2 regions of the Solibacillus sp. FSL K6-4121 genome follow, and region 2 is predicted to be linked to the other one. Evidence: predicted binding sites of a transcription regulator. Region 2 holds the regulator's gene; the other holds the start of a gene.
What was found. Region 2 encodes LexA, which represses DNA repair genes until DNA is damaged. Its sites were predicted from a motif close to CGAACATATGTTCG; they were not measured.

Region 1 (15,605 bases), on a different contig from region 2:
TTTGCACTTAAGAACCCATGTAAAAAAATAACGACGGGTGTATGTTCGTCCATCGTTTCATCATACACATGCAATAATGGAATAGATTTCCACAACTCTTGCTTAACAATCATTTTTCTCACCTCGCCTTAACCTTATCAAAACTTCACGATTGTTTCAAAACTTTGACGAATGTTAATTTTTCACGTTACAATAATACCCATGCTAAAGGAGGCTTATTCTCATGAACGAACATTTAATAGTATTGGATTTAGACGGAACATTATTGACGGATGATAAGAAGATTTCCTCCCTTACAAAGGAAACACTGTTTAAGGCAAAGCAAGCGGGACATCAAGTAATGATCGCGACAGGACGTCCTTTCCGGGCTAGTCTTCCCTATTATAAAGAATTGGAGTTAACGACACCTATTGTCAATTTTAACGGTGCGCTTATCCACCATCCAAAAAACCCCATGTGGAAAACAATTCATACACCTGTGGATTTAAGTGTAGTCCACGATGTTGTTGAATCAGTCCATAAATATGAATATGATAATTTAATCGCCGAAGTAATGGATGATGTATATCTCCATCGTGAGGATGAAAAAGTACACGAAATGTTTAATATGGGTAGCCCTAATATTTTAATGGGTGATCTCAAACAGACATTAAAGGAAAATCCGACGAGTTTATTAATTCAGGCAGATGATGTAAATACGCCGATTATCCGTAAACATTTGCAGGATGTACATGCCGAGCTGATCGAGCATCGACGCTGGGGGGCACCTTTCCCGATTATTGAAATTGTGCATAAAGGGTTAAGTAAAGCAATTGGCATTGACTTCATTTCAAAAGAAATGGGTATTCCACGTGAGCGGATCATTGCATTTGGCGACGAGGACAATGACTTTGAAATGATTGATTATGCCGGTATTGGTGTTGCAATGAGTAATGGAATTGATGATTTAAAAAATATCGCCAACGAAATTACGTTATCTAATAATGAAGATGGTATTGCAAAATTTTTACATGACCGATTAAAACTGTAGGACACGTGACCGAATTGAGTCCAATTATTAAAAATAGCCTGGAAAAGCGAGGTATTCACTTTTCCAGGCTATTTCATTTTATTTTGCTGAATTGGCGCGGCGTTGTTTCCCACGTTTCATAATAACAATCATGAATGCCGTATAAAGTACAACAACTAGTCCAAGTGCCACAATATAGGAAGTATTAATTCCTCGCGCATCGATGACCTGATACACCTCAACCATTTCGCGGTCTAAAATGATTGTATAGTTGTTATCTTTATTTTCACGAATGATTTCACTATTGAACATCCCACGGATTTCTTTTCCTTCCCCCAGCTCTGCTACAGGGATATGGACACGTTTTGTTTTACTACTATTGTTAATTACAACAATCCATGTTTCCGTATCGGATTTCCGCTCAAATACGATATAGCCATCTTCATTTTCAAGCCACTTAAATTCACCATTACGTAATGTATCTGAATCATTTCGTAAAGATTGAAGCTTTCCAACATAATCCGCCAGTTCTGAATCTGTCTTAAAATTATAGTATTGATGCGCCTCTTCACCGGCAGTACCATTCATTGCAATTTCAGAACCGTATTGAACGACTGGCACACCCGGCAATAATAGTGTACTTGCAATCGAAATTTTACTACGTGTTGGAGGGTACATCCCTTCAGCCGTTGCAGCTAAAGTAAAACGGTCAGACCAAATTGTATCAGTCATTGTCAAAACAGGTGTGTCCGATAATGTCTCTTCAATATATGGCTCCAATACTGAAGTATCTAAATCCACATTTTTAAAAGAATTTGTAAATTTTGATGCGACATCATTATAAAATTTCGCATCAAAATCGGCATCACTTTCTGCATTTGCAATTACATAGGCACCAGTAGCTTTTAATTGCTCAATCATGCGATTTAAAAATGCTGTATCTACTTGTTCAATATTCGTTAGACGAACGCCGTCAAGTCCGTATGTATCCACAAATTGTACAGCACTGTCGATAATTTCGTTTTGTACTTCTTCATTAGTTAAATCCCACTGTATTTTCCCATCATTTGTACTTGCCACAAACCCTTGCTTTTCTGCAAGTTCATGGTTTGGGCTAACATCTGTAATAGGGAAATCAGCCATTATTTTCATCTCACGCTTTTGGTATGAACTTACCATTTTCTTAAATTCATCAGCTGTACCAAAACGAGGGTCTAATAGTGTATAGCTTGTCGGCATCGAACCGTCATATTTTTCTGTTGCAAAAACTGAGCCTACTGAAAGCATTGTATAGCCCATATTCGTCACATAATCAATCTTTTTTAAAACACCATCGAAATCTCCACCCGCAAACATTGTTGGGTCTTGGGCATTTACAGTATGATCATCGTTTTTGCCTGTTCCATTAAAAAAGCGGTCCACTAAAATGTCATATATACTTTCATCTGCAATTGTACGATTTTCTTCAGCATTTGCTAATGATGCAAATGACAATGAAGTCGAAAGTACCACACCTGCAGTAAGTGCACTAAGCCATTTATTAAATCTCAATTTATTTCCCTCTCTTTCACATACAATCCAACGTCATTTTACCAAAAAACCTATACACGTATCTATGATTACAAAAGTTATTTGTAGGAAATGCAACAAATACGTGACAAAAATGTGTATGAATTAAAGAATAGCAAATCATATTACCTTTTATACAGTTGGAGGATAAAATAGAGGGGAATGAATGATGGATAATATAAAGTTGATTAAATAAAAAGTGTGCAAAAAGTTAAATTCACTTTTTGCACACCCTGCTTTTATTAGAAGTTAATACCGATACCCATGCTCATACCTAAGTATAATGTAATTAGTAAAACGATACCGAATAGTACCCAGAACATATTAACAGATTTGCCTTTGTTTTTACGCACTAATACCATTTCCATGAATGCGATTACTAAAATACCAAATAACACTTTCATATCATAGTTCATGCCGCTTTCAGCAATTTTATCGCGCCATTCTAAGAATAATGCCAAACCAGTAATGATAACTAAAATATACATTACACGTAAAGTCATGTGAACAGCTGTTAGTTTTTTGCCTGCTAATGCAGCTACAAAAAATAGGATTAATGTGATTGCCCATGCTGTAATGTGCAAGTGTGTTGAACTTGATAAGAAATCCATGTATTTTCCACCTCTTCTATTTATTATCTACACGAAATATCCTACCATGCTAGCATGTGTAAATTCAATGGATTCGTCCAAGTAACAATAGAAAAGGTCATAATAAATGAATTATATTAAACAAATCGGTTTGCCAGAGTCCCAATACCTTCAATCGAAACCTTTACCTCATCACCGGCTTTTAAAAATTTAGGTGGATTCATTGCTTTTCCAACTCCTGCTGGCGTGCCTGTTAAAATAACATCGCCCGGCTCCAGCGTTACAGATTTAGAAATAATCTCAATAATATCCGAGACGGTAAACATCATATCCTTTGTCGAACCGTTTTGACGAACTTCCCCATTCACCTTCGTTACAATTGTTAATGTATGCGGATCTGGAATTTCATCTTTTGTAACTAAATATGGACCCATAGGACAGCTGCCTTCCAAGCTTTTTCCTAGGAAATATTGTTTATGTTTTTCTTGTAAATCACGCGCTGTAATATCATTTGCAATTGTATAGCCAAATACGTAATCATACGCCATTGCATTAGGAATATTTTTGCCTTGTTTACCGATTACAATCGCCAATTCTCCTTCATAATCAAGAGAATCCGTAAATTCTGCATGAACGGATAATGTCGATTCATCCGACGCAATTGCAGTTGGGGATTTAGTGAATACAACCATATCTTCCGGTGCTTTATCTGCACCCATTTCAACTGCATGGTCATTATAATTTTTGCCGACACACATTATATTTTTCGGTGTACGAGGAACCGGCGACAACCATTCTATATTAGAATATGCTAATTTGAATTTAGCACCATCTTCATGCTTTTGTGCTGCCTCTACTAATTTACGAACTTGCTCAACAAATTCATAGCCGTGTGCTATCCCGTCGATAATTGTTTCTGGAAAGTCTTTTAGTACATTGAGTTGTTTTTGAATTTCGACAACATCCCATACTGCCTCTTCTTTTTTCACTTTAGGGCCAAACTTTACTTGTTCGTTTACTATAAATGATAACAATTTCATAACGTGGAGCACTCCTTCTGTTTTTTTACATCATACATTAAAAATAAAATAATTGCCTTACTTTTCTGACAAAATAATATTATTCTGTAAAACTAAGCTTTCTTTCTATAAATTTACATAATAATAGGTTTTATTTCCGAGAAGCAAACTTGCCATAAGTTATTTTTTTTAGTAATGCTTCCAGTGGTCCTTGTTTAAATCTTGAAAAATATAGTTCTGCAAATAATACTTGAATGACGAAGATTCCAATTGCCATATAAATTCCCATTTGCACATCCACTTTTCCGTAAAGACCGAAACCCCATTTATAAAACAACACCGTACAAATAACAGATTGCATAATGTAAAGAGTCAGCGACATACGTCCCGCCGTAGCGATTGGAGACAGAAGCTTCACAACGAACGGTAGTTGCGTTAACAATGTTACAACCGCTATATAGCCGATTGCTAAAATAGGACCGCCAATATAGACTTGTAAATACTCATTACCAATCGTTTGAGCTCCGGCAATCGGCAGGCTTTTCACATACAGTCCGCCAGCCACACCAATTAACGCCAAAACAAACCATAAAACAATTTTTTCTTTTGCCCGTTCGATAAGACGCCATTTTGCAAGAGCAGCACCGAATAACATATAAGGCAAAATCGTAAATAATGAGGACATCCACATAAATATACTCATTTGTATTGCCAAATCATCGAGACGCTGCATAAATGCATCTGTCCAACTACCAATACCATAAGCTGTCACTGCACTTTGAATCGCATCAATATTTACAGATATTGAATCTGTAGATGTTGTAAAAAGGCCGGCCATTGCATACAAGCTTAAATTAAATCCATGATATAAAGCATTTACAGCAATTGCTACTAGTAAAAGCCAAATTGCTGGCAGGCGGATAAGTGCAATTAAAAACACACCACAAAATGCATACATTGCTAAAATATCGCCCCACCAAATCAGAATGGCATGGAACATACCAATGCAGAAGATTAGCAAGAGACGTTTTGGAGCAAATTGATAGAAATTAATGCCCCTTTCTTTTGCTTTTACATACTGCATTGCTAAACCATACCCGAAAAGCATAGAAAATAACGGATAAAAACTACTTTGAACATATATATCCAAAAGCTGTTGAAGTACAATATCCTGCACTTCACTAAACCAGCTGCTTAAATCCGCAATATGTGGCATCGGTAAATAAAAGCCAAACATATTTACTAATAGAATGCCGAGCAAACTAAACCCTCGTAAAATATCAAGCGTAGCTATACGCTCATTCGTGCCTACTGGGCGAAAATCCACCTTTTATCCCCCTAATCTATTTTCACTTCTAGTCCAATGCTATATAAATACAAAATACGTTCGCTTATTTCGATACGCTTAATGGATTGTACAGCATGCTGATAATAGTTTAATTGAATTTGGTAGGATTTTGTCATTTTTCGTTTAATTTTCTCTAAATCGCCCAAAATCATCTGTTCAATATAATCCGTTTTATAGTCCAGGAGTACCCATTTACCTTCCGCATCTTCAAATATACAGTCAATGACCCCTTGTATAATTTGTGCGTCACCGTCTTCATCCTTCAAACTCATCGTAAAAGGTACTTCTCTTAAAATTTCCTTTGCCGATTTAAAACGTTGCCCAACTTCTGTTCCGAAAAAGGCATTTACCTTTTCAGCAGATACCGCGTCCGCTTCGAGTTGTTGAAGTAATTGGCGATCGACAAGGGATTGTATAAAGTGTTCTGTTTCTTCAATTGTAGTAAAGCCATGCTGCGGGATATGCTGCATAACGGCATGCACTGCCGTACCTACTTCAGTAGCAGAAAGCTTTCTTTTTTTCTTCTCTTTTAGCATAAAGCTTGGTACTTCCGTTTTTACATAACGTTTTGCTTCGGAATTATATAAATGCTCCTCTTCCATTTGCTGTAAACCTTCCATTCGTTTAAGCTCTGAAACTGACGTTTTAGACTTTTTCGTTACAGCATTTTTGTAAGAATAAGGTGTCGTGAATCGTTCCGTTAGCAGCTGAACGATATCTTCATTTACATCTTCCTGCACTATTTCCTCTTCCGTTAGCTCCACTTCAGTTGCTGCTAAATAGTCACGATTCGGGATTACCGTAATCGACCACTGCGGTGTTGTCGTAGCTTTGTTTGAATATCCATAACTTACAAAAAGGAAGTCTTGGTGACGAGCAACAGCTGGTCCAACCCAGCTTAAATAACTATTTGCCTTTGAACGGATATATGCCGGAAGTACGGTTTCTTCCAATTCCCGGTAAAATGTCCATTCTTCTTTTTGCTTTTCCCAATCTTTGATAGAGCCGACTAAAATAAGCCGCTCTTTTGCCCGAGTCATCGCCACATACAAGACACGCATTTCCTCAGCTTTCATTTTGGCCAATTTCTTTTCCTTCACATACAAATGTGGAAGAGAAGTGGAAATAATATTTAGATCGGGATTTACTGATTTAATCGCTAATCCAAAATCCTGATCAAAAATATAGCGATTTCCTAAATCTTTCGTATTAAATGTACGGCTCATGCCGGCAACGAATACGACCGGATATTCAAGTCCCTTCGACTTATGGATTGTCAGCAAAGTCACTACGTCATCCGCTTCACTTGTGGACTTCGCAACACCTAAATCGTCTCCGCGTGAATGCATACGGTCGATAAAGCGTAAAAATCGGAATAAGCCACGGAATGATGTTTTCTCATAGCTCAGTGCTCGGTCATGAAGTGCACGTAAATTTGCCTGACGTTGCTTCCCGTTGGACATCGCACCGACCATTTCGAAGTAATTTGTATCCAAATAAACTTGCCAAACTAAATCAGCGAGCGCACCGTGACGGCTGAAGTTACGCCATTTGTCGTGCAATGCGAAAAATCTTTCCAGCTTAGCTTCTGTTTCAATCGGCATCTCGCCCATGGCTTCTTCTTTATACTGTTTTAACGCCTCGTAGAACGGTACTTTCCCATTCACTAGTCGGATTTTCGCCAATTCATTTTCCGTCAGACCAATGAACGGTGCCCGCAGAACAGAGGCGAGCGGAATATCTTGATATGGATTGTCGATTACTTTTAGCGTGTTAATCATAATCATTACTTCCAATGATTCAAAATAGCCGCCATCTGTTTCAGCATAGAGCGGAAGGCCAGCTAATTTAAATTCTTCCGCAAAGGTCGTATACCATGTACGAGAACGCATTAATACGACGATATCCCGGTAGCTGACTGAACGCATCGATTTTGTTTTCGGATTGTATACCTGTCCACCATTGTCAACTAAATCGCGAATGCGTTGAATAATGTAGCGTGCCTCCTGTTGGGCTGAGCTAATGCTTTCTTCTTCAGCTCCATCTTCAGTGCCGGGCACGTTTTGCGCCTTCGAATCACCTTCAAGCAACACAAGCTCAATCGGGACCTCCTGTTCATCATAGCTAGCACCGAACTTTAACTTTGCCTGCTCATCGTACGCAATTTCTCCGACTTCCTCATCCATAATTTGTTCGAATACATAGTTCGTACCTTCTAGCACTTCGGAGCGACTTCGAAAATTGGCGTTTAAATCAATCTTCATTCCTGTATCGGATGGATTCTCTTCAAAGCGCTTATATTTTTCAAGAAATAGGCGCGGCTCTGCAAGTCGAAACGCGTATATACTTTGCTTTACATCGCCGACCATGAACATATTCCCGTCCTGCTCTCCTCCGCTTTTCACAAGTTGCAAAATCGTCTCCTGTAAGAAATTCACATCCTGATACTCATCGACAAGTACTTCTTTGAAACGTTTTTGGAAGGTGTGTGCCACATCGGATGGCTGCGGTCGTTTAGAGTCACTTTGTGGATCTGTTAATATCTCCAAAGCATAATGCTCTAAATCCGAGAAATCCAGTAATCCGCGCTCTTGTTTGGCTAATTTAAATGCCTCACTATATTCAATTGTTAGCTTTACTAGCGTCTCTAAAATAGGCTTTGTTGCCGCCATTTCCTGTACATAGAGCTTTGGATGCCGGGCAAAAAATGTGTCCTTTAATGAATTCAGCATTTCTTTAGCTGTGTCACGGTGATTTTTTGCCACCGCATACGATGCTTTGTCTTCTTCCGTATCTTTTTTCGTCAACGGTTTAATCCGTCCAAATTCAATGGCAGGAATTAACTCATAAGCTTGCTCCCACGAACCATTTTCCATTGCATTTAATACATGTGTCACCCCTGTATATTCCGCTGCAAACAATGGCTTGTTTTTTTCTAAAGCAGGTACGACCGAAACAATGTGCAAACCTTTTTCAAGACGGGCTGCAATCTCCTTCAAGCTTGCAATAATAAATGGACGAACTTCTTGTGCAATCGCTAAATCGTCTATTGGACTGTTCGGATCAATATCGTATTTTCCCGGCAATGTTTGCAGCCATTCATACGGATTAGGCTGTACGCGTGAAACTTTGTACATTTCCTGCAGCAATAGTTCGATTGCCTGGTCACTTCGATCTGAAGCAAAGCTATCAATCAATGTATAAAGCTCCTCTTTCGTAAAGAGCGTTTCCATATCGCCACGGTACGCTTTTTCCAGCACGTCCATCAGCACATCATCCTGCAATAACGAAGCTTCCTCTGTACTTGCTAAGCGAAAACCGGGGTCTAAATCAATTGTGTATGCATATTCACGGCAAATCGATAAACAAAACGAATGCAGTGTGGAAATTTGCGCTTTGTTTAATAAACTTAATTGTCTGCGCAGAAAAAGGTTGCTTGGATTTTCAGCAAGGGCTTTTTCGAGTGCTTCTGCCATTCGATTTCGCATTTCTGCAGCGGATGCATTCGTAAAGGTTACAACTAGCAGTTCATCAACATCAATGCGTTTTTCTTCCGGCGCTACAATTTTTTGAATAAGCCGCTCAATTAAAACCGCCGTCTTCCCTGAACCAGCGGCTGCAGATACTAAAATATCATGACCGGATGCATAGATGGCTTTCCACTGTACATCCGTCCATTGAACGTCATTCGGTTTCGCTGGAATCGTCATGAACACACACCACCTTTTCAATATTTTTAAATACTTCTTGCTCCGGCTGTTTCTTTATTTCATTAAAACTATTGCCCGTCTCTGCTTGGTCAAATTGGCATACCGCTTTATAACTGCAAAATGTACAGGCTTTTTGGTTGCCTAGGCTATACGGTTTGATTTCTGTATTGCCCTCGTAGATTTTGTTCCCGGCCTGACGGAATTTATAATGAACAAACTCTTGTAGGTTTTCCATTTGTCCCTGCTCGATCACTTTTGACGAGCGGTTATTAAATTCAGGATCCTCCCCGCTTTTAAATGCTGCCGGGACAATAATGGACGTTTTATTCGGTTCAAGGGATTGATCCATTAGTTGTGCGATTTCTACATCCTTTAACATATAGCCGCTTAATTTGTACTTCTCTTGACGTAAATTTTCCACCCGGTCATGTTCTTCATAATCTTCAGTTGGAATAAGCGGATTGTGTACATGTAAATAGAACATTCCAGCCGCTTGGACAATTATATTTTCCAACTCTGATAAGTCCTGAATGAATTTACCTTCGCGTGCGATAATCGGAATATTTTTCATTGCCACATCCAAATAGGTCAAGAGCTGTAGGGATATCCCATTATATACTTCAGTAAAATCAAGTTTGCGGCCACTTGATTTGTAATCAATGACTCGCAAATATAAATTTTCTGCGTCTTTATAAGCATCAATACGGTCAATTTGACCACGGACATACATTTTGCGGTTATGATCCAATTCAATTTCGAGTGCATCCAATGGATTGTTGTCATCATGTTCGGTATTTTTGTCATCACGCTTACCGAAAGGCTTTTCATGAGCAATCGCTTTAAACTTAGACAGCTCACTTTGGTTCATAAGCGCATACACCGTACGGGCTACTATTTTCACAAGCTTTGTTTTAATATATTCAAAGCGATGGCTACTTTTTAAAATGCTATAAGAGAAATAATCAACGAGCTTAGAAATAGTATCATTCGCTTTTTTGTAGCAATTTACATACGTATTCAATGCAATTGTCGGCTCTTTTTCCGATAAAATTGTCCGAATCGCCTCATGGAACAGATCACCCATTGCAAATGTCTCTAACTTAAATTCTGTACGTTCTTGCAATTTAAGGCCGTAAGAAGCAAAATGCGAATATGGACAACTGTAAAAACGTTCAATGCGCGATACGCTTGCCAGGAAATTTTCCCCATATAATGCCGTAGCAACTTCTTCTGTTAATGGTTCCGCTTCATTTGTTGAATACAATGGTTTTCCCACGATATTGAGCACATTTCTCCATTCGGAATCCCGTTCATAAAATGCCTTCAACGCAGCCCATTCCTCTGAGAGCGGGCGTCGCTCAAGTTGCGCCTGCTTCAGCTGTGTCATTAAAAAGCCAATCGACGGGGAAGGGTGCTGTAAATAGTGGAGTACATTAGCTTTTTGTTGTTCATCCAATGGATCCATCGCTATTTGTCGATGCGGTAATGTACGAACCGTTTCCTCCTGTTGCATTCCTTGATTTTCAACAACCTCGAACATTTTATGCAGTCGGTTAATATAAAGCGACGGAAGCTTACCTTTACTTTCCTCATCTGCATTTGCATACGTAATATATAAATACTGTGTCGACGAGGAAATCGCACGGTAAAATAAAAAGCTCTCCTGAAGCAGCCTACTTTTTATACCTGGCGCCAATTCAACATCAATTTTTTCAAAAGCTTCCCGCTCATCATCGGATAATAATCCCCCTGCATCCATACGCATCGGATAGACACCATCATTGACACCAATTACAAAAATCGCCTTTTTATTATCAAAGCGTGCAAACTCAACGGTTGAAACCGTCACCTCATCCAATGTTGGGGGCACACTTGAAAATTGGAGTGTTTCGAAGCCTTCATCTAATATTTGTGCCACTTCTTCCAACGGCATAATTTTGTCGCCGAACATGAGATCGAATTGCTCTAAAATATGCACCCAGCCATTCCAAGCCTGCTCATGTTCCAGTGATTGATGAAGTGCATTCGTCAGTTCTTCCTGTTCCTGCATTTTTAAAAGTTTTTTATAAATATCCAGTTGCTCCATAAACTCATACAATGCCACTACTATTTCACGGCCTGTACGTTTACCTTTCAAGCGATTTTGCAATGCTAAAACAGGTTCGCGAATTAAATCCCGAACTGATTTTAAAAGCTGTTCATGTTCAAATTCATCTTCTGTCTGTATCGCATTTAATTTTTCCAAAGATTTAAAACGACGGTAATGCCAAACTTCTTCGTTTAGCCATCGATCATGGACAATCCCTTTTGCAATGACAAAATTTTCAAGAATGTCGGCTCTGTCCCGCATTGCCATTAAATTCGCTCCATATGGAAAGAACAAATCCGTTTTAACACTCCGGAATATCGGCTCATATTTCCAATTTGTTGTGATAATTTCCAACACAGATCTACTAAATTCAATAAGCGGATGATACAGCATCGCCCGTTTCTCATTTGAGAAAAAAGGAATGTCGTATTGCATAAAGGTCGTACCGATAATTGCCTCATATACATCCGCCTGACGGTACATAATCCCGATATCTTTATAGCGCAACCCTTTTGTTAAGACGAGTTGCTTTATTTCCTGGGCAATTCCTTGCACTTCAGCTCGTGGATTTACCCCTTCCAGTATTTGCGCATGTCCTGTTGATTCAATCGGAGCGTCAATAACTTTGTCAAAGCTTCGTTCAATTTGTAGCAAGTCTTGATTTTTTGCACGGTAATTTACTTCGAGATGAACTCTTGGTTCCTCTTCAATGTCGATTCCCTGTTCAAAACGCAGCTTTTGCAGTTCATGCTTTATTTTGTCATATGTCATGGCGGCCCTGTAAAATACGGATCCTTCGAGCATATCAGCCTGAGGGTCCTCCAATGGCAGCACAATTGTGACACGCTTTGCATAAATTAAAAGCTCTTTTAATATCGACATTTCCTGTCCATTGAATGAAACAAACCCATCTAAATAAACATGGGTATCCCGCAAACTTTCCATCTTCGGAATGCGTTCGATTAGCATTGGAAAGTAGCCGTCTCCGTCAATATATTCCGTTCCAATGCGCTCATGTAGCTGCTTTAATATAATGTGTAAATCATGCAATTTATGAAGCAGTACTTCGCTCGCTCCATTTTCCCTAAGTGAAACAATTAGTGGCTCAATTGTCTCCACATCAATATGGTACTGACTGAATTCTTTTAGAATTTGTTCGACTTCCTTCGTAAAACCACGCTTACCGGCTGCTCGTTTAAATAGTAAAAATTCTTCTTGGTGTTCTTCCAAAATACGGCGTAATAACATGCGGTACCCTGTGCCATCAATACGCTCACGTGCAATGCCGCCTTCATTTTGCAGTACATACCATGCCAACCGCTTAAATGTCATAACTTGCGCCCGCATCATGCCTTCTATGTCATAATTCGTCGTCAGTTCATACTCTGTTGTAAATGACATTTGGTCAGGTACTAAAATAAAAATTGGATTGGCAAACAAATTTGTTTTTAAATCCTCCACAATCTCGCGGTGAATAAAAGCTGTTTTCCCCGTACCTGCCCGACCCGAAATGACTCGTAATGTCATAATTTCACCTCATTTATCTTTGTTAATCTATTATAATATAAGAATGCATGTTCGTACATTAATGGCATTCATAAAACAAAACCTTGTTCTTTTACACAACTGCAAAAAACAAGGTTTAATCATTACATATTATTTATTTCTTCTAAGTTTTTCAATTTCACGCAAGTCACGCTCTACACGCTTATTTAAAATTCGTTCGATAAATTTACCGATAGCCCAAATGATCAATACAATCACAATTGATACAATAATTTTTACCGGTGACTTTAAAATGTCTCGTAAATCACTACCTAAATAACTAATTAAAAAAATCATAATTGGCTTAGAAATAAAAAGTGTTAAAAAGTAATACTTTTTCTTAATATTTGAGAGACCGGCCACACTGTTTACCACAACAACCGGTGTGAATGGCAAACATAGCAATACAAATAATGGTGTAAAACCTCTTATATCTACCCAATGAATCAGTTTTTTAACTTGAGTTTGTTCTTTTATGCGACGGAAGATTTGATACTTCCCAAACTTTCGAATCATCAAGAAAAACAGATAAGAACCTGCAACCGTTCCGAGCCATGACAGTAAGAAGCCCCAAAACAGTCCGTAGGCAGCTGCATTGGCAATAACGATGATAAATAAAGGTAATATCGGTAAAAATGATTCTATAAAAGTTAAAAATATACTGAAAAAGGGACCTAATAATTTATATTTTTCTACAACAATTTCTACATTGTCGATAGTCATCCAATCCAACATAACCTTCACTCCTGCCACAAACATGAAATACTAGAAGCATTTAAAATTTTAATTTTGATCTTTTTCACTTTTATAGTAACATAAATTATTCTATGTAACCTTAAAAAAAGAACCCCGTTTTCACGGGATTCTTTGCCTTTTATAATCTAGTTCACTACCAAAAGTCCAATTTTATAATTATCATCCCGATGTACAACATGTTGAGCTAAACGCAACTCACCGGCATGGTCCAGCACTTCCAGACGACAATGGGCTGCATTAATTTGCAGTGCTTTATATAAATCTTCTTCTGTATAAACATCTTGTCCATTTACACGCTTTATTACTTCTCCTGCCAAGAGGCCCATTTTTTCTGCCGGCGAATTTGGTAAAATCCCTGCAATCATAACACCTCTATCACTACGCATTACAGCATAGCTATTACGATCTTCGGCACGGCTGTAATAAATCCCTATAACCGTCCGCGAAATTGCTCCCAACGCCAATGCTGCTGCACCTAATACAGGCGAAAAATAGGCAGTTAATCCGACTATCAATACAAATTGACCAATCATGACTATCGAACGCCCCATTTGAGGATAAACGTTCATCGGCAGCTTTTGACGAACCATTTGCTGGAAACCAATTATAAACGGGAAGACAATAAGTGAAAACTGCTCAGCACCAACTGTAAACTGCGGCCAAAATGGAGCAAAACTCTGAATCCCATCACCTGGTATTATTGTAAATACAGGCAATACCCAAAGCTGTTTACTGTAATAACCGATACCGTTTAATCCTCGCTTAGTCGTCTCCATAATAGGAGAGGCAAATCGTCCACCATAGCGGCGAATCAAAATCCCTTCCGCCATTAACAAAAGACCTGTCAAAATTGGTACTGTCATGACAAGATTTGTTACTGCATCCGTGCCGTTCAGTTCAAGCGGACCGATAGAATATGTCCAATTTTGCCATTGCATAATAGCAAGCATACAAAAAGCGATTGCCATTACAATAGCTGGTGACAATAAATGATAAGTATACATAATTAATGCTACGAGACTTACAACAAAAACAAAAGTTAATAATTCGAGTGAGACCGTTAAGCCAATGACAAGACTAAAAACGGAAATAATGACGGAAAGTACAAACCCCATTATAAGCATATTTTTCAACTCGGACCAGCCACCTAATATACGCCTATTGAAGAATCGCCGTTCACGTTTTACTCTGCGGTATCCTAAATAAATTGCAGAAATTATAGCGATATACAACAAAGGATTTATAAAAAGTCGGCCAATCCCTTTCAAAATTTCAATTAAAATTGTTTCATCCATTTTCTCACCTACCGTACAATTAATTGTATCAAATCCTATTGATTATGCGTAGTCCCATTTGTACCGATAATAAAATAAAGACGACCCGAAATAAATAATTTCGAGGTCGTCTTACATATACTGATATTCTTTTTTTATTCTATTAGAGCATTATATTGTTACATCATTCCAATTGATGCATTACATAACTAATCGCCATCTGTAATTGCATATCATTCACCTGTGATTGTTTAAATGTTTCAAGCTGTTTCGTTAGTTCTGCGAAAAAGACTTCATCCATATGACGCCCCTCAGGTAAATCTTGTTGACGTCTAAAGCTTGCTACTTCCTGCGCTGTATCCATATCGAAAAATCCGTCGGTACGACTTATAGTAAAGCCTAATTCACTTAAAATACGTTGACTATAGGCAACTTCTTCACTATACTCTCCTACCTCAAAACGACCTCTTAGAATTTTCGTTTCTACACGATAAAGTGGGTGTTGAGTCACTTCTACATCTGGTTCCACACCTACGTCATGTACCCAGCGCTTAGATGGTGTGAGCCATTTATTCGTTGATAATTTCACCTCTCCGCCATTTTGTAGATCCCACGTTTGCTGAACAGTCCCTTTCCCAAAACTTGTGACGCCAATAATAACGGCGCGTTTCCAATCTTGTAGCGCACCTGCAAACA
Region 2 (15,605 bases):
TTCCGCCCAGAATCATGTGCATCTTTCAGTAATATTTCTGTCGCCCCCCCGGCGGTTGCACCCTCTATCGCAGCAAGCACTTCTTTTGTCATTTGCTGCTGAAATTGTGCATAGTCGGTAGTATTTAGTTCTGTTTCACTCCAAACAGTCGTCCCTGTAATTCCTTCGATATCTGCGCTTATATATACTTTCATCTGAATTGATACTCCTTTAATTCATTCTGTTCGATAGTGGCGATAATCGGTCCGTACATGCATTGGTCTTTATATGATTTTCGCGCCCATGCTCTATTTCCATAATCATAATGCCACCACTCTTCTTCGTAATTTTGAAATCCTGCTTGCGTCATGCAATGAAATAAGATTCGCCGATTAATATGCGCTGCTTCATTTTCCGAACGATGTTTTTCAAAATAAGTGGTAGCCGATTTTTCTTCAGTCGCATCAAATGCTGTACCTAAATCCAATGGACGTCCCTGCTCGTCGCCTAACGTTAAATCAATTGCCCCGCCAGTTAAGTGCGGCGACGGAGAACTGTTTTCCGTGCTTGGAAATGCAACATACTTCAACGTCTCGTGTTCAAGTTGTTCAGCCGTCCAAAGCGGGTATTCTAATCGTATTTTATTTTTAATTTCGCTATATAAAAACGACTGAACTTGTAGTGGGCGAAACCCATCGTATAAAATAAAGCTCATCGTTTCTGGTAAAAGTTGAAGTGCTTTTAGTAATTTACTAGCAGCTTCCCGACGCAAATATAGCTTATTTAGGCTATCCGGAATACCTTTCAAAAAATATTGCGGCTCGATATACAATTTATTTGCAATCGGTTTAATTTCCACTAAAGGCTCCCCGTTTTCCATTAAATCTGGAATCATTTCCGATGCTGCCTTTATGGATATTGGAAATGAATAATAATATATCTTAATGGATACCTCCTACCTGTTAGGACTTCAAATGATTTCCTAATATAATTTTGATGTGGAAAATATTTTCTAAAAATGATATCTAAAAATTTAGAGTTTTCAAACTTTTAAGTATAAATTTAAAATATCACATATATTTCGATAGTGAAAGTTTTTTCTTGAAAATTTGCTAGTAGTTTACTAATCATGCAAAAGATTCCCCTTCATCTGACACTTTTCGTCAAATTTCTTGTTTTCTTTAAAATAAAATGCCTTTCACAGAATAATAATGTGAAAGACAAATCATTGTAGGAGTATTCCCATTAGAAAACTTCAATTAAATATTTATTAAAATATTAACTTTTTTACTATATGATTATTTCTCCCAGTAGTTGTTTCAGCCTGTGACATTGAATTAAGAATCGCCTCTTCTGTAGCTTCGGCCGCTGCCATAAATAATGAGTTCATTACTTCTCGGTCATCGCGTAATTGCAGGCGTGTTTCTAGAGTATCATCGTAATGGTGCTGGATTTTTCTCGCAGTTGTAAATCCTATTACGATATCCCCACTCCCGTTTGAGAAATGGCTCCCTGTTCGTCCTAATCCAATACCGCAACGTTTAATTACACGTTTTAGCTGACGGCTGCTAAGAGGCGCATCTGTTGCAAGTATTATAATAATTGATCCATCAGTGGGACTCATTGTAGGTTCGCTGCTGTTTGCAGAAGTGGTATAGCGTTCCTTCAAGAATTCGTTTGCCTTTCCAAAATTACTTAATACGAGGCAGCCAACCATATATTGCTTTTCATCAGTATCATTTACGACACGTGATGAAGTGCCAATGCCCCCTTTATGACCAAAGCATATCATTCCTTTGCCTGCCCCAATTGCTCCCTCTTCAGCGCGATTATTTGAAGCGCTATATATCGCCTCTATGGCATGCTCAGGTTTCACAGGAAAGTGACGAATCGAATTTAAATGACTATCATTACATTCACCAACTACTACGTTCACCGTCCCGGTCGTCACTCCAATTTCTTCATTATTTTCAAGTAAATATTGGAGTGTACCTTGTGTAACGTTTGCCACACCAAAAGTGTTTGTGAGCATGATTGGAGATTCCAAAACTCCAAGCTCGTCCACTTGGACTAGACCAGTTGTTTTTCCATATCCATTTAATACATAGCTTGCTGCCGTTACTTTTTCGCGATATAAATTTCCTGGATGCGGTAAAATTGCGCTTACCCCTGTACATGCCGCATCTCCCGAATCATTTATCGGATAATCCAGTGTAACATGACCGACCATTACTCCTTCGACATCCGTAATGCAATTTTTATTGCCTGTATGTAATTGCCCGATTTTAATACCCATATCACGTACTTTCATTATCATTGCTCCTTTGTATTGGAATTTTTTATAAATCTATCGTAATAATAATTTTCTAAAAAGGATAGCAAAAATAAAAATACACTCCCTATTCTTAAGTAGGGAGTGTATTTTAAAGTCCATTCAAAATGAATACGCTATTATTAAGAACAAACGTGTATTAAGTTTTTATAATTCAAGAATCCCTCTCGTCCAACGATCTACAAAAGTTTCAAATGTAATGCCGTACCGGTTATACACTTCATGATAAACAAAATAACTACCAAGTTTTTCAAGTAACTCATCGTCGATTCGCATCTCCAACACTCACTTTCCACTTTTTTCAAAACTACCTATTCGAAATACTATTCATTTATAAACTATTGTGACCCAACTTTAAGTACCGTATACATGAACAGATATTGAAATAAAAAATTTATATTTCCATGCAAAATTCCTCTTCAATTTCTAATTACAATCTGTTGCAAATATTTCACATTCTACTACAAAAATGATGCGTTTCCTTGTACACATTTTAGTAAAATGATAGTAATGACAACATTGGAGGGACTCTAATGAGAAGTTCTATATTATTTTTATTTGCAGCAATTTTGTTAGCGGGTTGTGGAGATACGATTGGTGATATTAAACAGGCGGCAGCTGGTATTAATTCTAAGGCAAATGAAGCCGCTACTGCCATATCAACTGATGTGCACTCCATCCGGGCAGTCGAAATGGAGTTCGACAATCAGACTTTTACAATTAATGACTTATTTAAAACTATATTACGCGATGTGCAATGGTATTATGACGAAAATGGGAACGAGCAACAATTAAAAATAACAGGTACATGGCAGGATAATGGGCTATTTGCAGAAGAAAACTTCTCGGAAATCGAGAAACAACAATTAATTGAAATTAGTAAAATTGAGGTCATTTTGTTTTTCCACAATGGTGTGTTAGATGAGGAAAAAACAACTGTCAGAATGTCTCAAAATAGACAAACAATTATTGACCAAAAAGGCACTGAAGCCCTTCTCCATTTCTACACGATCTACACGAAAAGTTAATATTTTGTTTACTCTTTCATGTTAAGGGAAATAGACATATGTAAATACTTTTAGGAGGTTTTACTATGTCAAATGGATTTTCAGATAAAATAAAAGGTACAGGCAACAAACTAAAAGGGGAAGTAAAAGAGTCAGTCGGACGTAATACAAACGACCCATCCCTACAAGCTGAAGGAAAACGTAACCAAGTAAAAGGTAAAGCACAAGAAAAAATCGGTGATGCAAAAGAGAGTATCTCAAATAGAATGGACAATAGAAAATAAGGTCCTAATTCTAGAAACTAGTAATTTTCCATTACTAGTTTCTTTTTGTTTTGCATCCATTTGTTTTATTCAAACAGGAAATAAGGCTCAATTAGAATAAAGTTTTTATATATTACAATAATCATACTTTCTATTTATAGGAAATTTGTTATACTTTAAGTAAATCTTATAACTAAAAAGGGGAAGTAATTATGACAATTGATCAATCTATACCCCTATCAAAAGATCGATTATTTAATTGGTTAAAAACCTTAAGTAACCAACTTTCGAAAGGAACTCTCATCATTGACATTAACGATGAGAATCTACCCATTCTACATGCGAACCCATATTTTTCAAAATTAACTACTTTTGAAAACAAACAAGTCATTAATCAAAATATCAACATTTTAAACGGCAAAAGAACAAACGAAAAAACAATTGAAGATTTAAATTTACATTTAAAATGCGGTTCTCCAAAAAAATTAACAATTTTACATTACACTAAAGAAGGTTCTGCCTTTTGGAATTCGATTACCCTTCATCCTATCAGGAATGATGAAAAGATCATTCAATACGTTTTATTAACATGCGAAGATACAACAGAAGAAACATTAAATAAAATGATTTATAAATTGGAGCACGAAGTATATCAAGCGATCGATAATGAGAATAACCTGCAATCGATTTTGAATTTAATTTCGGAAAAAATTGAACTATTTTATATTCGGGATGTCTATTGTACGATTCATTTATATAACAAGAACTATGAGATTAAATCTATGGGTTCTTATACATTACCAGAGTACGTAATTAATAAACTAGATCTTCTTGAGATTACACCAAATTCCAGCTTTAATAAGAGCGCTGTTTACTTAAAAGATTTTACGGCTACTCCACAGTACGCCGATATTTCAGAAAATTACGAATTGGATGCGATTAAAGGTTCCTGGACAAAGTTGATTTTGACATCACAAAACGAAGTTAGCGGTATCTTAACATTATTTAATCAGGACAGTACTGAATTAAAACAAATTGATATTAATTATTTAAATCGTTTGACGCTCCTTATTCAACTTGCCATTAAATATGCAGAACAGAAAATACAATTGCGACATTTAGCTTTTTATGATTCAGAGACTAATTTACCGAACATACACTATTTTAAGACACAATTATCCGAATGGTTAACTACAGGTGAATTAGGTTTTGTAGCAATTATCCACCCTACCGAATTTAACAAAATCGTGGATTTATATGGGCGTAACGCAGGTGCTGACCTATTAAGTCAATTGGCCAAACGATTACGCGAGTATTTAGCTGTAGATGATGTGCTCATTTCACGATTCTCAAATTCCATAGTTCTAGGGATAAAAGGAGAAATTTGTTTCACAACTTATTACCAAAAGATTGATCTACTTACCCTTATTCCTTTTTTAATTGATAATAACGAAACTTATATTACATTAAAAATTGGCTATACAACTTTCGATCAATCGTTGACAGTAGATCAAATTATCCATCAGTCAGATATTGCCTTATCAAAAGCTCGTAACCGAAGCGGCAATAGTTTTGAAATTTATGAAGAAAACAGTACAAAGCAACTGATAGAGGAAATGGAGATTATTAATCAATTGGCATATGCGCTACACCACGAAGAGTTTATAGTATATTTACAGCCAAAAATTAATTTTACTACGATTGAAGTGGAAGGATTCGAGGCATTGTCTCGTTGGAATTCAAGCAGACTCGGTTTTATTTCACCAAATAAGTACATTCCGATAGCTGAAGAAACCGGAAAAATAAAAGAGATCGATCTGCTGAACTTTAAAAATATACTCATTTGGCTACAAAATCGGCTGAATAAGAGCAAAAGAATATTGCCTGTCTCCCTTAATATTTCACCGGATCATTTTTATGATCCACAATTTTTGGAAAACATTCAGAATACGTTTAACCAATTCCATGTTCCACCACAATTTATTAAACTCGAAGTAACAGAAAGCATTGAATTAGTTGATTTCAAGAGAGCAAAGGATATTTTAGATCAATTAAAGGCACTTGGTATTGAATGCTCCATCGATGATTTTGGTGTAGGTTTTTCTTCCTTAAGTTATTTACCTCAATTGCCTTTTTCTGAAATAAAAATTGACCGTAGCTTTGTTAGCTCAATGGATGAACCAGGCATGTATGCAATAGTACAAACGATTATTCTACTTGCAAAAAATATTAAAATGCGAGCGATTGCTGAAGGTATTGAAACTAAGGAACAACTGGCTATGCTTCAACAACTCGGCTGTCCTGCCGGTCAAGGTTACTATTTCTACAAACCGATGTCGATTAGTGATGCCGAACAATTATTAGACACAAAAAAAACAGCTGACGAGAAATAGTTTTTATTTCCATCAGCTGTTTTTTTAGTTTAAATTATTTGGTAAATCTTCAGATAAAAATGCGATTAAATCGTGTATGTTTTGCTCACTGACACCATGACCTACCGGATATGATTTAAATGTAACTTTCGTGCCATAGTCATTAAAGAAACGTACTGCATGCTCAGCCCATTCAAACGGATAGTCATAGTCATATTCACCATGTGAAATGAAAATTTTAGAACGATCCATCGTTTTTTTACTATATTCAAGTGCAGCAAACTCAGGTAAATAGCCACTTAACGCTGCTGTACCACGAATCGTATCTCCCATTACCATTGCAAGGGATTGTGCCAATGCTGCTCCTTGATTAAATCCAACGACATAAAGTTGTTGTTCATCTAAATTATATTCTTGAACAGCTTCTTTAATAAATGCTTCAATTCCTTTTAATACTTTATCAAAAATAGCACGGTTTGGCTTACCTTCTTCTTCAAATGTATAAAAAGCATAGCCAGGTCGATGTTGAATAGGGCCTTGCAAACTAAAAATGTGACATTGCGTAGAAAACGAATTAACTAATTGTAATAAATCGTTTTCATCACTTCCTAAACCGTGCAATAAGAAGATAGCAGGTTTTTTCTCTGTATTCATCACAGGGACTTTGTGTAAATAAGTAAATGGTGTATTCATTTTTATATCTCCTTTTAAGAAAGCGTCATTTTATTGACGATTTGGTCGGTAAAATAAGCAATATAACCGTCCATCGTTTTTAACGTTTCGTCAATGTCACCTTGTGCTAAAAGTGTTGCTTTATTCGCACAAATTAATGTTAAAAAATCGACGCGTAATCCATGCTCCACAGATGCATATGCATAATCATAAATTACATCTGCATCTTCTACTTTTAATGCTTCATATTGCTGATGGAAAGCTTTCGTATAATCATCCATCTTTTCTGCTACACTGTTACGAATCTGCATTTGGTGTACCATTAGTTCATTTTCAATATACGATACAGTCGGTAACTCCCCAGCAGTAAATGTAGCACGAACAAGATCTGTCCATGCCATTTTATTTTCAACGAAGTAGGCCATGTTTAACATAAGACGATCATAAAAGTCTATTGTTGAAGTGGACGATTCTCGTTTATCATTAATATTTTGTTGGATAATCGTTTGAAATTTTTGGGGATCTGCTTTACTGGATAATAAAAATAATGCTTTTTCTATATATGTAGCAATGTCCTTTTGTATATTTTCGGCTGTCATAATCAATCACTTCCTTAATCTATTGGCTTCTTTTTTCATTTACTATCGTACCATTCCTCATATAATATCGCACGTATCCAATACATAATACCTGGGCAGTTTGCATCGGAAATATGTAATTTAGTATGTTCTTCTTAAATAACCGGGAATGCACACGATAAGAAGTTAAAAAAATGCCACTTGGTCTAGTAGACAAGTGACATTTAAACTTTAAATTAAAGTGCTTTTACTTTAGCAACTATATTTTCTACAGTGAAGCCATATTCTTTTATAACAATTTCTCCAGGCGCTGATGCACCGAATTTATCAATTGCTAGTACGTCACCTTCAAAGCCAACATATTTATGCCAACCGAATGATGAACCCATTTCGATTGCTAAACGTTTTGTCACAGCTTTTGGTAATACAGACTCTTTGTATTCTTTAGATTGCTTTTCAAAACGGTCCATTGACGGCATTGATACAACAGATGCATCAATTCCTTCTTCCAGTAGCGCTTTTTTCGCCTCTACAGCTAAGCCAACTTCAGAACCCGTTGCAATTAAAATAGCATCCGGTGTTTCTTTTACTGATGCAGCAACGACATAGGCACCTTTTTCAACACCTTCATATACAGCATCTTTCGCTACGTCCAACACCGGTAAATTTTGACGAGATAAAACTAATACAGTTGGAACTGACTTACTTTCTAAAGCTAATTTCCATGCTGCAACAGATTCATTTGCATCTGCCGGGCGAATAACCGAAAGATTTGGCATTGCACGTAATGATGCTAAATGCTCGACAGGCTCATGAGTAGGGCCATCTTCCCCTACTGCAATAGAATCGTGTGTAAATACATACGTTACAGGTAAGCCCATTAATGCTGATAAACGAATTGCAGGACGAACATAGTCTGAGAATACGAAGAATGTACCGCCAAATACGTTTAATCCTCCGTGTAATGCCATACCGTTCATTGCAGCACCCATTGCAAATTCACGTACACCAAACCAAATATTACGACCTTCTGGAGTATCAGCGAAGAAATCTCCAGCGCCTTTAATCGTTGTTTTGTTTGAACCTGCCAAGTCTGCAGAACCACCAAAGAATGAAGGAGTAGTTTTTGCAATGGCATTGATTGCATCACCAGAAGATGAACGCGTAGCTACAGCAGTGCCAGCTTCGTACACTGGTAATTCAGAAGCAAAGTTTTCCGGTAAATTGTTTTCCATTGCATTTACAAATTGTGTAGCTAGCTCCGGATATTCATTTTTGTAGCTTTCGAACAGTTCATTCCAAGAAGCTTCCGCTTGTACACCCTGTATTTCGCTTGCCGCTTTAAATGTTTCGTACACTTCATTTGGTACGAAGAATGACTCATGTTCCCAAGCATATGCAGCTTTCGTTAAAGCAACTTCATCAAATCCAAGTGGCGCACCATGGCAATCCGCTTTACCTGATTTATTTGGAGAACCAAAACCGATGACAGTCTTAACTTCGATAATTGTTGGTCCGCCAGTATTTTGTTTTGCTTTTTCAATCGCTGTATTAATTTCAACAAGATCAGTGCCATCTTGAACTTTTAAATAATTCCAACCATAAGATTCAAAACGCTTTTGGATGTTTTCTGAGAATGACTTTTCCAGATCACCATCAAGTGAAATATCATTTGAATCATATAGCACAATCAACTTATCCAATTTCAAGTGTCCTGCAAGTGAAATCGCTTCTGCAGCAACACCTTCCATTAAATCACCATCGCCACATAGCGCAAATGTATAGTGGTCTACAATATCTAAACCTGGCTTATTGTATGTTGCAGCTAGATGACGCTCAGCCATTGCCATACCTACTGACATCGCAATACCTTGCCCTAATGGACCTGTAGTTGCTTCAACACCTACTGTATGACCATATTCCGGATGTCCTGGAGTTTTAGAATTCCACTGGCGGAAATTTTTTATCTCTTCCATCTCTAAACCATATCCACCTAAGTGCAATAAACTATATAAAAGCATTGAGCCATGTCCAGCCGATAATACAAAGCGGTCACGATTGTACCAATTTGGATTTTGTGGGTTATGACGTAATTGCTTCGTCCATAAAGTATAAGCCATTGGAGCTGCACCCATTGGTAAACCTGGGTGACCTGAGTTTGCCTCCTCTATTGCATCGATTGATAATGTACGGATTGCGCTAATTGCTAACTGATCCATCTGTTGTGTCATTGTGTGACATCCTTTCTCGTACGATAATTCTACATCCTATAGTTTAGACAAATTCCCCTAAGAAAACAATCTTTTCTAATTGAGTTTATTAAAATATGTCATACTTTATAAGAAATGTGTCATATTATTAAACATTCTAATTTAGAAAGTTTTTTTGCGATTTTATTTGTTTTAATTTTTCTGGCGTTACATCATTACCTTCTTCATCAATAACTTTCATATGCTCTATCGTATCGCGCATAGTCGAACGGAATGTGTCTAAATATTCCTTGCGCAGTGCCGTACGTTCCTTTGCTAATTCTTCCGTTAACTTTCCTTCTTTTGCTAATTTTGAAAGCTCATTAATTCGAGCTAATTTTTCTTTTGATAACATCTTAATCTCACCTTTCTACATACCAATAATACAAAGGTATAAAAAAAAGACTGGAAGGGCAAGTAAAAACGCTTTGAAAGTAACTACTCTTACAGCCTAAAAACATTGAAATAATAAGGTTTGAGCTAAAAACACGACATAAATTTTACTATGGAATGCAATTAAACTTAAGATTATATTCACTAATTTATTCATCATCGCTATAAAAAACGCTTTTTCTGATGCGTGAAAAATTGGTATCCGATCCGGGAACACTTTCCATGGGAACGACTTGAGTCTGTCGTCTTAGACGTTGGTTCTCCTGCGATTACTCGTCGCAAAATAAATTTCGCTGTTCACGTTGGTGTCGGCCCCTTCCCTTCAACCAATTTAAATGTTTTTATACATATTATGCTCACTACAGAGCCTTTCTACTTAAGTCCTAGTCGCCTCATCTAAAATAAATGCAAATTTTTCGGTATTGTCATCTGCTTCAATACTAATTCCAAATACAGTAACGGCATCATTCTTAACTTCAACATCAGTAAGCTTGTTAGTCATCCTTTCAAAAACCTTAGAATTCATTTTAATTTTTTTTACGTGCTTACCTTGTGAATTTAAATAGTCCAGATCTTTACGAATTTGTTCTAATAATACGTCCAAAATTTCTCCTCCTAATACTTTAATACCTTCTGATTCATATCATTCCACAAACTAAATAAATCATAATAAAAAGCCACGCTCAAATGAACGTGACTCTTCTGTATTTACTTTATTAAATTTTTATAATTGCTTTAGAATTCCTATAATGATGTTGCGATATCTTAAGGACAATTTTCAATCTTCAAGATGCTCCATATATTCAATATATCGTCTATGTACTGTTGCTTTACTTATGGGTATACCTAATCCTGATATGGTAGTGGCTATTTCAGCAAACGTTAAGCCTTTTTGACGAAGCTGTACAATTTCTTCAACTGGTACATCTTTTCGTTCGCGACCTTCAATATTCCCACGGTTTTTTAAATTATTTTGGGGTTGATACCCGTTTTCTACTGCTCGACGCATTCCCCGACGAATTTTAGCATTGTGCATACGTCGCTGATACTCTTCAACTACAGCCAATATTTCAAGCAGCATCGTATCCATCTCATTTAACACTACAGGACCAGCATCATTCAATGTATAAACAGTCGCTTCGTATTTTTGTAATAGATGGAGAACTGCCATTCTTGCATTCCCTCGCCCTAAACGAGTTTCGTCCTGAACAAATAATGCTTTGATCTTATTTTCCCTCATATAATCGAGCATATCCAGTAATCCATCACGTTCCACGTCATAGCCGCTATGTTGATCCGTAAAAATCTCTACTTCTTTAAAACCGAATGCTCCTGCATATTTCGTAAGTTCCTCTTGCTGGCGCTGCAACGATGTTTCTTGCGCACTTTTTTCGGTACTGACGCGGCAATAAATTACTGCTTTAGTTTTTTTCATTATTATCTCTCGCTACCTTAATTGTCGACACATCGGATGATTCATTCAACTGAACAATATATTGGGCTTCCTTTTCAACTGGTACAACCAATATTTGTCCTGAAACAACTTTTCCATCTCGTAGACCATTTTCTTTTTTCACTTTGTTTATCCAATCATGCGTTGCCATTTTACCACGATAATGGTCTGCAAGCGACCATAAAGTATCTCCTTGTTCGATAGATACTTGTTCGTATAATTCTATATTATTGTCTTTATGGAATATTAATACCAATAATAGAATAGAAAACATGAGAAACATTGATGTGAAGCTGTTTAACTTAATTTTTTTCATAATAAAAACCCCTCTTTTCGAATATATGTTCGGAATGTTTGTTCCCATAATAATACGAACATATGTTTTTGTCAACCGTTTTTTCGAACTTATGTTTGCATTCGTGTTCGCATACTGCTATACTTACACTAAGAAAAATAGCATGATAAAGAGGTGAGTTAGTTGACACAAAAAATTTCCAAGCGACAAGAAGCTATTCTAACTTTTATAAAAGAGGAAGTTCGTTCAAAAGGCTATCCGCCTTCAGTTCGTGAAATTGGAGAGGCAGTAGGTTTAGCTTCTAGTTCAACTGTCCACGGGCATTTAGCTCGATTAGAAAGTAAAGGGCTTATACGTCGCGACCCTACTAAACCGCGTGCCATTGAAATTTTAGATCAAGAAGAGCTATCAATAGCTAAGCAAGGTGTAATTCACGTACCATTAATCGGTAAAGTTACAGCTGGTTTACCTATTTCAGCTATTGAAGATATCCAAGAATATTTCCCGCTGCCCGATGCATATGGATCATCAGAAGATGAGTTATTTATGCTTGAAATAATGGGTGAATCAATGATTGAAGCAGGCATATTAAATGGGGATTACGTTATCGTCAAGAAAACTTCTACTGCAAGCAATGGAGAAATTGTTGTTGCAATGACCGAAGAAGATGAGGCGACTGTGAAGCGTTTCTACAAAGAAAAAACTCATTTCCGTCTACAACCTGAAAACAGTTCAATGGAGCCGATTATTGTTAATCAAGTATCAATTTTAGGTAAAGTAGTAGGGCTATATCGAAATATTCATTAATTAAAAGCTTGCCATTCTAATAGAATCGGCAAGCTTTTTCTTTTTCAAACAAAAAACCCAGCCGAAATCGACTGGGTCCTCCTTTATTTTTTACATGCATTTATAAAACTACTAAATAAACGTTGTGCATAAATATCACCGTTTGGTGCCAACTCTTCAGGGTGCCACTGTACAGCCACACAATATGGATGGGATTCGTGCTCTATTCCCTCAATTATACCGTCTTTTGCAACAGCCGATGTGATCAGACCTTTCCCTAATTTCCCTACTGACTGGTGATGGAAAGTATTCACACGAAATGATTCTTCTCCAAAAATAGCTTTAAACTTTGGTGTTTTCACATCAACAGTGTGGGCTAATTCTCCGCGCTTGGATGGTTGCTTATGTTGGACTATATTTTCCACCTGTGATGGAATATCCTGAATAATCGTACCTCCAAAGGCTACATTCATAATCTGCTGTCCTCGGCAAATACCTAGAATGGGCATTTGTCTTTTAAATGCTTCATTCATTAATAAAAGATCACTGTCATCACGCTTTCGTACTACACTCCCGATATTACGATGCGGCTCTTCATTAAATAATAACGGATCGATATCCGCACCACCAATTAATACAATACCATCAACAATATCCAATAAAGCCTCAACATTTCCTTTCGTCGCATTCGGAATACAAATCGGAATTCCCCCTGCTTGTTCAATTGATGTTAAATAGACATTATTAATATCCATTTTCTTGTCAAAGTCATACATCGTTAATCCAATAATCGGCTTCATTTTCTATCCCCTTAAAGTTAAAAGATAATTCAAATATTTTAAATTATACTATTATATCGCCTTAAATGACTACTAAAATTTACAAATAAAGGGGCTGCTAAATGCAGACCCTGTTTGACTAAACAATTTCAAGTTGTTTTATAAAATATTCCTTAATTTCTTTCCAATTATGGACGCGTGTATATCCTTCTTCTGCCCGATTGTATGGCATTGAATACAATAGTCCTGTTCCTTTAAATGCCGCAAGTTGTCTTGGACTGTCGTCAATTAAATAATCGGTATGTATAACTGCTTTATTTCCGCAAAATACAATATTTTGTGTTTTAATGAATGGAAAATGCTTGATTAGCCAATCATATTTGGCTGTGAATGATCCCGGTACATCCATTGCAGCAGTAGCTATAAAGATTTCATAATGCTCCTGCAGCTCCTGAATGACTTCAATTGCATCTTCATCCAGTAAGTCCAAATCACGGAAATAATCTGGCTCATTTAATAGTGCAAATAGTTTCTTCGCATCTTCACGTGGTAAATCACGCTGCGTAGTTAATAAAAATTCCTCGTCCGTAAAGGAAGTGCCAAAATTCTCATTGTAAGTAATACGTAACTTAGAATAAAAGTCAGCTAAAACCTGGTCCATATCAATCGCAATACTTTTCTTCATATAATTTCCTCCTTGAAATTTCCTAATTTAAGTTTATACAATTATATCGTGAAATAACAAGGTATTACTCTCCACAACTAACAACGAACATATTTGCGTTTAAATCCGATACGCCCTTTTTCAACTTGCTTTACAATTTCTGCATACGCGTGTACTTTTCCAGGCTTTTTTCCTTTATGCTTAATTTCTACCTCACCAATATCCTCTGCAATTTGCAACGCCTCATTATGTAATGGCTTAAAAGAAATACCGACAGTCATTACAAAGTTATTCATCGCAACTTGTGTACGTGGTGGTACTAGGTGGATATTTTGTTTTACCTGTTCAAGCATTTCCTTCATTTTCTGAACTGAGAACTCCTCATCTTTTCTATTACCGAGGAGCCAGCAATAACAATGCCAGCCAGCAGACATTTTCAGCTCTTCTCCACTTGCAATCCATTTATCGCTTACTTGTTGGGCAATCTCAGATTCCGCTAATGTAACTGCAACAATATAATCAGATATCATATAAAAATAGGCCTGCTCAATCCATCGATTATAATCTGCTTCCGACATTGCTTTTGAATCTGCGATGATTCCGGCAAAATACATCGCATCATAGTTCCCAGTTGCATATAATTGTTCCGCAAGTTCCTGGTCTATTTTGATTTGCTTAACATATGGTTTCATCGAGCCAATCGTTACACCAAATAGCGGTTCCTTTGCTCCGTTAGACATGTAAATTTTTTTCGTTCGTTCTTTTCCTAATTTTTCTAGTTCATGTATTATCATATTGAAATCCATATTAATCTGCTCCTTTAATCTGGATGTAAAACGGTTTTTTAACCCTTATATATATGATCTGCAATTAAATGTACATAATAACCATTGTATAGTTTTTACACTCATTTTGATCTTCTAAAAAATGTTTTATAACTGAATTTCCAACAAATCTTTATAGCTCTCCTCTACATCTTCACGAGTATGTAATATGAATTCAAGATAACAGATAAAATCCCTTTTATCATTTAAAAGTAAATATATTCCATAGAATAATAAAACAACCTCTGAACAGAATAAATTCAGGAGGTGATATTCATGAAAAACAAAAACATGAATACTGAATTTGGGATGGAAACAGACGTTAACAAGGTTATTAAGCAAAACCAGCAGGCTGAAGCTAAAAAGCAGCAAGCTTCTGGTCAATTCGCTAATAACGGTTTACAAAAAAGCCCTAGTTCAATGAACGCGGAATTTGGAATGGAGACCGATGTGAACCAAGTTAAAAAGCAAAACCAACAAGCTGAAGCTAAAAAGCAGCAAGCTTCCGGCTTATTTGCTAATAGTGGTTTACAAAAGAAACTTAGTTCAATAAACGCGGAGTTTGGAATGGAAACAGATGTAAGCCAAGTCAAAAAGCAAAACCAACAAGCTGAAGCCAAAAAGCAGCAAGCTTCTGGATTATTTGCAAAGAATCGTTCCCAAAACGGTAAATAATTGAATATCATCCCCATACCGGCAATTAATATTGCCGGTTTTTCTCCTTAAAAAAGAAAAAAAGCGTTGGGACAAAACGCCCCAACACTACTATTAGTACATCTTCATATATTGATCGCGTTCCCACTGATGAACAGTTGAACGGTACATATCAAACTCGATTTCTTTTGCTTCTTTAAAGTTTGCATAAATGTGGTTGCCTAATGCTTTTTGCACAACCTCGTCTTTTGATAGTAATGTTAAAGCGTCGTCTAATGCTGCTGGTAAATTATCGATACCGTTTG

Region 1: the regulator LexA is predicted to act here: its motif matches at 12,902-12,915, upstream of addB (helicase-exonuclease AddAB subunit AddB).

What each region holds. Positions count from the first base shown of each region.
Region 1 is NZ_JBBOCS010000001.1:1,567,383-1,582,987, reverse strand. Features, by position in the region: gene MHH95_RS07825 (serine aminopeptidase domain-containing protein) at 1-113, opposite strand, end outside; gene MHH95_RS07820 (Cof-type HAD-IIB family hydrolase) at 224-1,030, shown strand; gene MHH95_RS07815 (alpha-amylase family glycosyl hydrolase) at 1,109-2,560, opposite strand; gene MHH95_RS07810 (YisL family protein) at 2,821-3,189, opposite strand; gene MHH95_RS07805 (fumarylacetoacetate hydrolase family protein) at 3,306-4,208, opposite strand; gene MHH95_RS07800 (DUF418 domain-containing protein) at 4,339-5,514, opposite strand; gene addA (helicase-exonuclease AddAB subunit AddA) at 5,526-9,245, opposite strand; gene addB (helicase-exonuclease AddAB subunit AddB) at 9,220-12,861, opposite strand; gene MHH95_RS07785 (TVP38/TMEM64 family protein) at 12,991-13,614, opposite strand; gene MHH95_RS07780 (PDZ domain-containing protein) at 13,761-14,930, opposite strand; gene MHH95_RS07775 (S41 family peptidase) at 15,094-15,605, opposite strand, start outside.
Region 2 is NZ_JBBOCS010000002.1:1,313,585-1,329,189, forward strand. Features, by position in the region: gene MHH95_RS16275 (M55 family metallopeptidase) at 1-194, opposite strand, end outside; gene MHH95_RS16280 (M15 family metallopeptidase) at 191-874, opposite strand; gene MHH95_RS16285 (P1 family peptidase) at 1,250-2,290, opposite strand; gene MHH95_RS16290 (hypothetical protein) at 2,459-2,596, opposite strand; gene MHH95_RS16295 (23S rRNA methyltransferase) at 2,845-3,339, shown strand; gene MHH95_RS16300 (CsbD family protein) at 3,405-3,602, shown strand; gene MHH95_RS16305 (sensor domain-containing protein) at 3,794-5,974, shown strand; gene MHH95_RS16310 (alpha/beta hydrolase) at 5,999-6,646, opposite strand; gene MHH95_RS16315 (DNA helicase) at 6,661-7,224, opposite strand; gene tkt (transketolase) at 7,440-9,434, opposite strand; gene MHH95_RS16325 (DUF896 domain-containing protein) at 9,571-9,807, opposite strand; gene MHH95_RS16330 (lactate dehydrogenase) at 10,222-10,449, opposite strand; gene MHH95_RS16335 (YneB family resolvase-like protein) at 10,624-11,280, opposite strand; gene yneA (cell division suppressor protein YneA) at 11,267-11,614, opposite strand; gene lexA (transcriptional repressor LexA) at 11,777-12,400, shown strand; gene MHH95_RS16350 (gamma-glutamyl-gamma-aminobutyrate hydrolase family protein) at 12,484-13,179, opposite strand; gene MHH95_RS16355 (5' nucleotidase, NT5C type) at 13,298-13,843, opposite strand; gene MHH95_RS16360 (DNA alkylation repair protein) at 13,921-14,628, opposite strand; gene MHH95_RS16365 (gamma-type small acid-soluble spore protein) at 14,923-15,321, shown strand; gene glnA (type I glutamate--ammonia ligase) at 15,415-15,605, opposite strand, start outside.